DNA from 3 places in the Photobacterium gaetbulicola genome. Region 1 is predicted to be linked to each of the others. Evidence: riboswitches for the same ligand, from Rfam matches in the RefSeq annotation. Region 1 holds a riboswitch; each other region holds the start of a gene.

Region 1 (3,259 bases):
AATGACCAGTGAGCGATTGAATTGGCTAACAGACTGCATCGTCAAAGTCGAGAGCACAGCAGGTAAACTCTCGGGCATCACTTCGACATCAATGATATCGAACAACTCACCTTTGTTGAGTTCAATTTGACGCATCAAATTATCGCGCTTGCGGGCAATTTTCGCTTCGTTTTTTTGGCAATCTTCGGCGTTGTAATATTCGGTAATAGGTAGTGTCACCACCAACTTAACCGGACCCGGTTCAATACCTGTCTGCAGCAGCGCATGGTGAACGGAAAGTAGATTCAGATCATCATACTGGTAATCAACATGCGTTGTTTCCAGGGCTTTGTCTGAAGTCATGTCGTAGGTATATTTGGTTGAGCCAATCGTATAATTAAAGATCTTCTTGTCTTTTCTCAGTGCGGCACTTTTCCAGTTTTTACGGAACGAGTTAGGAGAGATAACGGTGTGTAGTTCACCTTGTTCAATCCAACTTACTTTAACGTTGGTTGAACCGTCATCAACCGCAAATTTACGTGGCGTCATTGTTTTCCTACTTTATCTCGGTGAGAGTGATTTGTCTGCGCGAAAGTAAATAAACCACTGGCCAATGGCAAACCTAACGCAATGGTTTTGAAGCAGTTCAGCAAAACAAAAAAAATCCGACCTTTTTGTTTAATATCCTTCAGATTTGGTCGATCCGCCCGCATTGCAAGCCAATAAATGCCACCGACTTGGATCGGCGGATACACTCAAGCAGTAAACTTAATTTACCACTTTAACTTTCTTTCTATCCAGCACTCTAGTTTGGCTCATCAATAACAGCAAAAAAAAAACCAATATATACATACTCTTAAAGTTAAATTAGCCAACCATTCACACATTATCGGCGTGGGAGTAATGAAAGGCTAATGAAATAAGTATCCAGAAACACTAAATATTTCTCATTAACTCGCCCTACCACTCACAATCAATAGAAATTCAACTGACAAATAGAAAAGCACCGCCCATAAACCTGACAAATAATAAAAATAGTAGACAAAAAAAGCGCTGAACATATACCAGCCGCACGCATTACCAGTCAGAAACTGGTCGCACCAATTTGCTAGATAAAGATCACTTACTCATTTCAATTCAAAGAGTTAATTAAAACCCCACTTCAATCAACTTCATGAAGCAATATCACATAGTGACAATTTTCCGCTCCATTAAGGCATTAGCAAAAGATTTTTCTTTGACCAAAATAAGCACCTTTGCTACTAATTTAATGGTACTTGTGACAACGGCAAACTAAATGAAAGTTTAGGACGCAAAGCTTCCGGTCTAACGAGTTTCTCAATGATAGCGGGGCTACCTCAAGTGGAGTTTCTCCATTTACGTTGTGCTCGTATTTATTAAAACAAATGAAGCGTGATTGTAATGGGTTAATTCTATTTTTCTTAATTTATAAATAGAAAATCAATTTGTCTCGCTCCCTGAACCATTATTCGTTTTAGGTAAATGGAGTTTATTCTGTGAAAAAGTCTAATCTAGCCATATTTATTGGCGGTTTACTCTCGTCTTCAATAAGCTACGCAGCCGCGCCCGGTGCCCCTACCATCGACTGGGGTGAGCACACTTACGCCCTCGTCGAGCTAAACCGTGATGCCAGCAGCTACGAAGATATCGTCGTCGGCATCCACGATACTGTTACCGTGACAGTGTCTTGGCAGTCCTGGAGTGGCGACCCTGCCGACACGGCCAAGGTCAAACTCGATGGCAATACGGTTTGGACCGGCAGTGGCAGCGTCAAAAGCGCCACCTTTGATGTCAGCAAAGGCGGTGTCTACGACATGACTGTCGAGCTATGTAACGCTGATGGCTGTAGCGAAAGTGGCAGCGTCAAGCTTACAATCGCCGACACGGATGGCAGCCACCTCGCTCCACTAGTCCCCGTGCTACAAGAGAACAACAAGCCTTACACCAATAAGTCCGGCAAGGTGGTTGGTACCTACTTTGTCGAGTGGAGTGTGTATGACCGCGCCTTCCCTATCGATAAAGTACCCGCTCAGAACCTGACGCACATTATTTACGGTTTCACCCCAATCTGTGGCGGCAACGGCATCAACGATAGCTTGAAACAGATCCCTGGCAGCTTCGAAGCACTGCAAAAAGCCTGTGCCGGACGCGACGACTTCAAAGTCGCCATCCATGACCCATGGGCTGCACTGCAAAAAGGCCAGCAGGGGGTTAACGATTGGGCTGATCCTTACCGGGGTAACTTCGGTCAAATGATGGCATTGAAGCAAGCCTATCCGGATTTAAAAATCTTGCCATCAATTGGCGGCTGGACGCTTTCTGACCCTTTTTACTTCATGCATGATGAAGCGAAACGCCGCACCTTCGTCAACTCGGTGAAAGAGTTCCTGCAGACTTGGAAATTCTTCGACGGTGTCGATATTGACTGGGAATACCCCGGCGGTAACGGAGCCCACCCTACCCTGGGCGACAAAGAAAAAGATGGCGAATTGTACGTCACACTGATGAAAGAACTGCGTGAAATGCTGGATGACCTATCGGCAGAAACCGGCCGGACTTATGAGCTGACTTCTGCCATCGGCGTCGATGTCAAAAAGATCGAGGTGGTTGATTACAGCCGTGCCCAGCAGTACATGGATTATATTTTCCTGATGAACTATGACATGTTCGGCGCATGGGATTTCAATAACTTGGGCCATCAATCCGGACTGTATGATGCCAGCCACAACCCAGCAATCACCCACACAGCAGACCGAGGGGTAAACGACCTGTTGGCTCAAGGGCTTGATCCTAAAAAACTCGTCATTGGCGTGCCGAAATATGGTCGAGGCTGGAAAGGCGTTCACAACTATACTGGCGATAACCCAATGACCGGACAAGCTACAGGTGCTATCGATGGCACATGGGAAGCCGGCGTGCTCGATTACCGTGATATTGCCAACAACCATTCGGGGGCTGGCTGGGAAGATCGCTATGACGAACAAGCCGAAGCCTCCTACAAATGGAACCCTACCACCAAGGAACTTATCTCTTACGATAATGCCAGGGCAGTACAAGCCAAAGGGAACTATGTTCAGCAAAGAGGGTTAGCCGGTCTGTTCTCGTGGGAAATCGATGCCGATAATGGCGATGTCCTCAATGCCATGCACGATGGTTTGGGGCATGGCGGAGTGACACCACCACCGGTAAACAAGCCACCTCATGCTAATGCCGGTGTCGACCAAACGGTGACAGGGCCTATCGATGTCATTATTGATGG
Region 2 (3,259 bases), on a different contig from region 1:
CACGGGGTTGAAGAGTTCTGCTATGGCGCCGGTTACACTCTGATTTTGTGCAATACCGAAGGCAACCTATCGAAACAGCGTGATTACCTGCGCATGTTGGCCGAAAAGCGTGTTGATGGCTTGCTGGTGATGTGCTCGGATCTGGATGAACAGCTACTGGAGTTGCTCGAGCGTCAGAAAGAGACCCCTATGGTGATCATGGACTGGGGCCCAGAAAGTCCGCATACAGATAAAATTCAGGATAACGCCGAGCTTGGCGGGTATGTGGCGACCAAGTTCTTTATTGAGCATGGCCACAAAACGATTGGTTGCTTAACGGGCCACAGCGAAAAGACAGCTTGCCGCGAACGCCTGAAAGGCTACCGAAAAGCTATGGCTGAAGCCGGCCTTGAAGTTAAGGAAGAGTGGATCCTCGAAGGCGACTTCGAATGTGAATCTGCCGTGGCTGCAGCCAAACAGTTCATTGCCATGGAAGAACGCCCTACGGCTATCTTCTGCTTCAACGATATCATGGCTATGGCAATGATCAGTACCTTCCAGCAGGCGGGAATTAACGTACCGGAAGACATCTCTATCGTCGGCTACGACAATATCGATTTGGCCCCGTATTTCTCGCCGCCACTGACGACTATCCACCAACCGAAACGTCGTCTGGGCAAGAGTGCTGTTGAAATTCTGATGCAACGCGTAAAAGACAAAGAGCACGCACCCCAAGTGTTTGAAATGATACCTGAACTGGTGATCCGCAAATCGGTGAAGAAACTTAACTAAGTATCCGGTATCGTTTACTTTTTTGGAATTAGAACGGAGGCATTGGCCTCCGTTTTTTTATCCAATTGCACTGTGTTAAATATTGGCTTTTGGGACAAAAATATTCATTCATAAACAAAATTAGCTGTTAATTTCTGGAATCAACATCACATTTCGAAAGTTGCGATCAAGTTCAAAAATATCATATGAGATATTCTTAAAATGTCACGAACAAGGCAAACCTACCGAAAGGTAGGGACGCAAAGCTTCCGGCCTAAGAGTCGTCGGAGTTTTTATGAACTCAGTCAACTTATGGTAGCGGGGTTGCCGATGGATATAGCAGCTAACATCAGGAAAATCTTACTTTTTCCTGACAGTGTAATGTAATGATATTTGCTATTCTTGAATCCTCGCTCTGTTGTTAGGTGACCCGAGAAACTTTCACCGAGAAGAAGCATGGACAAACCAATTTTAAAAGAATCTTTACGCCTTTTTAGTTGTTTCGATAACGTTAAATCTCGTTCAATGTTTGGTGGTTTTGGGATTTTCGCGGGTGAAACAATGTTTGCACTCGTTGTAAATGACAAACTTCATCTTCGCGCCAACGCAAAAAACGAACAAGAATATAAAAAGGCAGGGCTAAAGCCTTATATTTATAAAAAACGCGGCTTTCCAGTCGTAACAAAACATTACGCCATCCCAGATGAATGGTGGAATAACACTGGAAAGATCATTGAGCAAGCAACCCGTTCTCTTGATGCAGCTAAAGTTGATAAAGAAACAAAAGAAAAATCATCACCAGATCGAATAAAAGATCTACCAAACCTTCGCCTTGCAAATGAGAGAATGCTTAAAAAGGCTGGTATTTGTACAGTCGATGATTTAATGGAAGCAGGCTCAATCAATGCCTTTAAAGCATTGCAGGACAGCCACCAAGGCACGGTCAGTATCGACTTGCTTTGGGCGCTAGAGGGAGCGATAAGCGGCCAACATTGGTCTGTAATTCCTAAAGATCGTCGCTCTGAGTTGCTAGCGAAATTAAGCTAGCACGACGAGTTTCATATATAAAAAGAGATCGTGAAGGTCTCTTTTTTTTTATTTTTTACGTCAATGACAAGTGTCAACAATCAAGCATTCCTTCGCCATTTTTTTGTCAATTTTCACTAAAAATTGAATTAACTCACAACACTGTTTATAAATTGCTCAACACCCTTTAATTGCAAACTGACACTTGTAAAATATGTTTCGAAATAACAACGGAGGGTAACTATGAACTGTTCCAAACCTTTTCCAGGACAAAGTGATCAAATGTTCAAGGATAAGTTTGGCAAGTGGCCGCGAATTATGCGCCTGCTTGTTTTGTTCAGCCTACTTCCTCCTTTGCTAGCGTTCATCCTTGTACAAAATAGCATCACTAGCTATCAATCGCTTCAGCCACTATTGATACCTATAGCCAGCTTAAATGCCCTGCTATTATTTTGGGGGTTGCTACTCAAGATCAGAGCTCGCAAGTATTGGTACCGGAATTATCACATAGGTAAAACTATGCTACTTGCCTTTATCCCTTTGATGGCAAGCGGCTATATAGTGCTCACGGAACTTGCTTCAGACAAGGTCATCAACCAACCTAAGCCCCAGGTTGTACAAATATCGGTCAACTAAACCTCTTTTTTGGTGATTGCGTGAAATAATTTGCCACTTCATTAGGTCTTTGTCTCATAACTACCTGATAATTTCAGTAATAATTACTGCCACTGATTCTATAAGCTCTAGTGGCATAACTAAGAGACAAGAGGCTACCGTGCGCATCTCCGCCAAAGAAAACTATTCGTTATTTATCAAGCCGCTGTTATGGCTGCAAAAACGCCATTACGGCAAAGTCCTTAACCCAGCTAAGCTTTGGGGGCGGCGGCCTACCCTATTCTGGCTGGTTGCCGGCTTCTTCGGCTACCTAGATCGCCGCTCTTCCCCGTTGAGTCCGACCCTTCGCTCACTGATTTGTGTACGGGTATCGCAATTGAATGATTGTGAGTTTTGTGTTGATGCCAACGGCATGAAGCTTGCCGAGCGCTGCGACTCTGTCGAGAAAATCAAAGCATTGGCTCACTGGCAGCACAGTGATCTTTTTGATCAGCAAGAACGTGCGGTACTGAATTATGTAGAAGCCATGACGATTACCGGGCAACGTGTTACGGATGAGATGCTGGCAACCCTAAAACAATGGTTCGATGATGATGCTATTGTTGACTTAACGGCCTTGGTGGCATTCCAAAACTTATCGGCGAAATTTAACACCGCGCTCGACGTACCAAAGCAAGATTTCTGCTCACTACCCATTCAACCGAGTGATATACAGCCCTCTGAGGCCCCTACGCATACGGACAAATAACAGGAGCAAGCTATGGACAGAAAAAAACTGCTGGTGATCAGCGTTGTCGTTTCCCTGATCGCTGCTTGGTTTCTCTTTGATCTTGGCCAATATTTCACGCTGGAACAAGCCAAGGCACAG
Region 3 (3,259 bases), on a different contig from region 1:
GGCAAAAAATGATCGGGGGGATTTTGAGCAAGATCACCAAATCAACAGGTTACACACCAACATTGTCCACAAGGAGAAACACTACTTTTCGATTTATCACTAAGCAGTAGAAGCGTTTGTGAGCTAGCGCTCATAAAAAAACGCTGGCTTGTGCCAGCGTTTTTCCGATCTCACCACTTGATTAGCTATTGCTTGATCCAGGCATCTTGCCAAGCTGAGCCATACCCCGGCTCATAGTGATACGGCGAGTCAATGTTACACCATCCCCCTTCAGGGAATGGACGGCACTGGTAGGTATTGCCATCGCGGCCGAGTACCACGGTCTCGCCCGGTACATAGCTACCGATACCTTCAGGGTAGGCATAATCATAATCCCCGCCACCGGCGCTCTCCTTGACCGTAATAGACTTGGTTTCGACCACCTGTTGCTCGTTACTCGCCGGATCTGTCGCCGTCACTACCACGCTGAACGACCCCGTCTGATTGGTAGACAGTGACATACCAACACTGCTGTTATTGATAACATCATTATCCGATGCCAGTTGCTGCCCTGCGCTATCAAGCAGCGTCATGTTAATCTTATAGTGCCCCTCAGAGCTCACCGTGGCTTCAATGTAAGCCTTACCGTCAGTCCCCAACGTGTATTGACTTTCCAGCCCTTGGACGATGACCGGCGCAGGCTCTATCACATCCCCATCACGTACATCGAGAGCGTAGTTATAGTCAGGGTTGGTAACAAAAACCTGGTTGGCATACAGATCAGCTGGCTGGTATATAATATCGCCAGAGGCTTCTTCCACACCGACCTGAGCCACAGCCGGGTATTTCTCGTTAATCAACAGGGCAAGATCATAGGACCAGGTATTGATGTTCTCATTAGCGGCAGTGATTGGCAGCTTCTCGAAAACAATTTCTGAACCTTGCTGATTGAAGATCCGGAACCAGACGCTGTCGCCATCTTGTGCCTCTACCCCAGGCTTGACATACTGGCCCTTAGAAGTCCACTCCGGCGGCAGCACTTCGCCGTCAAAACGAATATCGCTACAATTGTAAAAGCCTTCGCCAGCGGGATCATTACGCTGCCAGCGGGTTACCAGCGTGGCCTCACCACTGCGACCGCTCGGCAGGGTCACATCAACGAGGTAGTACTGGCCGCTGCTCTCCTTCGTCACTGCCACATTGCCGGCAGTATCAATCAGCTCCAGATCATCCCAACCCAAACGACTATGGGCAGCATTGTACCCCGGTTTGGTCAGGTAGAACTGCCAAAAGCTCGGGTTATGCGGAGCGGTTGCACGGTAGCGCAAGGTGAAGGTTTCACCAGCTTTCATCTCGGTACGCTGCCAGTGCTCAGAGGCCACGCTCATGCCGCTCTTGCGCGGGTCGCCACCAGAACAGATAGTCCCATCGGGCACAGCGGCTTTGACGGCATCCATATTGTTGTAATTCGGTACCAAAGCGGCAAACTCATTCTTCTGCACCAATGGATAGGTCCCGGATTCCAAGAATGAGGCGCGGCACGCCTCGTTCGGGATCTGCGAGCCATCAGAGGGGCCCCAGTGGCCGCCATCTGATTCACAAATCACTTGGCGGGCCGCCGGAAAATCGGCCCAGCCGTGGGCACCGACATGCAACGGAGATAGGGCTGCCATGACTGACATTGCGCCCAACGAAAAGTTAATCACTTTTTTCATGTTTAGCTTCCATTATGATTATTGTGGGAAGCCAGCTAACGGGAAGAAGCCACTGCTTTGATCTTATTCTTGATCTTGCTTATTCCAATCAGGTAACCCCGCTACCCTAGAACCCAATCACCTTGAAGTGATGGCGACTCCGTAGGCCGGAAGTTTTGCGCCCTATCCTTTCGGATAATTAGCCTTTAGCTGACGATACAAAAATAGGTCACTTCAATTGTTGGTTCGCCTTGAACCAGTCGATTAAAGAGCCCGGCTATAGTTATAGTGTGTTTTTAATTAGCGACAAAAAATCAGTAATTAATAATGGAATGGTGATCTCATTTAATTCTCAACAATTAATATTAATAAATTAACTTGGTGATATGTGATATTTTATTTATCTTAAAGCATTCACCATATAAATAATCACCAACCTAAAACAAAATAAATAATATTAGTCCAAGGAGATGGTAAGTTGGACAATAACAATAAAAAACAAACAGAGCGATACGACTTTCCAGAACCTAACCGGGTTCTTGCTTTTCAAAGAACGTCCGCTTGCCTGCTTCATTATTTCAGCCGAAGGGTGGAACAAATCACTGGCGAGCTCAGAAAAGGCCGCATATCGCAGGTTGGCTTGCGGAAAGCACCCTTTTCGGATCACCAGATCCATCCAGAATGGTAGATCACGACGGTAACTCCCCAAGGGGATATATTCTGGCCACCGGCTTATAGCCGCTGACGACGTAATAGCCTTAGGAAAAGAATAGGGGAAATGTCCAGTCAACATCTCGTAAATTATGATAGATACAGAATACATGTCGGACCTGACTGACAATTTACCCCCAGACAAACACTCTGGTGACAAATATTTAATATCACCAACAGGGACCGTTTCCTCTATTGGGGTATATATTTCATCAAAATGCTCAGAATAAACCGAACCAAAATCAATAATAACAATTTCGTCAAGTTGATTAACGATAAGGTTTTCTGGTTTGATATCACGATGAATAAGGCGGTGACGCTGCAAAACTCGAAGTGACTTAATGATCTCCTCTGCCATTAACCGCACTTTACCTAATTCAGGCCTGGGATTATCGTCCATCCACTGGCGTAATGTTTTTCCTTCAATCCAATCACAGACATGGTATAGAAAAGGCGAATGGCGGGAAAATGGATGGATCTTCATAACCCTGTGGTTAGCTATCTGCTCCCCCAACCAGCCTTCACGCACGAAACCCTGCAGATACTGATAGTCCTCTGCAAAATTTAGCGAAGGCATCTTCAGTACATAGCGTTTAGTGTCAAATTCACTGACCGCCAAATAAACATGACTTCGCGGGCCGCTGTGCAATACCCGCAGAATACGGTACTGGTCAATCCGGTTTCCTTCTTCCAACACCGGCGGGATCACCCGTCCTGTCAGCTCCTCGATATATTCATCCATGGTCAGGCTAGGTAGCGACTGGGCCTCAAGCAGCACACCCGAGACATTATCCTGGCTGCCCGACGCCAATGCGGCCTCCACCAGCACACGCGCTTGCTGTTCGGCTGGCAAAACACTCGAAGACAAAATTTGC

The links. A riboswitch is a leader RNA that binds a small molecule or an ion and turns the genes downstream of it on or off. The one in region 1 is predicted to bind cyclic di-GMP.
Region 2: linked by a shared signal. The riboswitch ahead of C9J03_RS06290 (TfoX/Sxy family DNA transformation protein) and the one ahead of C9J03_RS09495 (glycosyl hydrolase family 18 protein) in region 1 are both predicted to bind cyclic di-GMP.
Region 3: linked by a shared signal. The riboswitch ahead of C9J03_RS01825 (lytic polysaccharide monooxygenase) and the one ahead of C9J03_RS09495 (glycosyl hydrolase family 18 protein) in region 1 are both predicted to bind cyclic di-GMP.

What each region holds. Positions count from the first base shown of each region.
Region 1 covers NZ_PYME01000008.1:196,961-200,219, reverse strand. The annotation lists gene parM (plasmid segregation protein ParM domain-containing protein) at 1-528, opposite strand, end outside; cyclic di-GMP riboswitch class I at 1,257-1,340, shown strand; gene C9J03_RS09495 (glycosyl hydrolase family 18 protein) at 1,497-3,259, shown strand, end outside.
Region 2 covers NZ_PYME01000005.1:184,018-187,276, forward strand. The annotation lists gene C9J03_RS06285 (substrate-binding domain-containing protein) at 1-771, shown strand, start outside; cyclic di-GMP riboswitch class I at 976-1,082, shown strand; gene C9J03_RS06290 (TfoX/Sxy family DNA transformation protein) at 1,207-1,797, shown strand; gene C9J03_RS06295 (DUF3624 family protein) at 2,020-2,412, shown strand; gene C9J03_RS06300 (carboxymuconolactone decarboxylase family protein) at 2,552-3,139, shown strand; gene lpdA (dihydrolipoyl dehydrogenase) at 3,152-3,259, shown strand, end outside.
Region 3 covers NZ_PYME01000002.1:57,361-60,619, forward strand. The annotation lists gene C9J03_RS01825 (lytic polysaccharide monooxygenase) at 186-1,694, opposite strand; cyclic di-GMP riboswitch class I at 1,783-1,888, opposite strand; gene C9J03_RS01830 (bifunctional protein-serine/threonine kinase/phosphatase) at 2,131-3,259, opposite strand, start outside.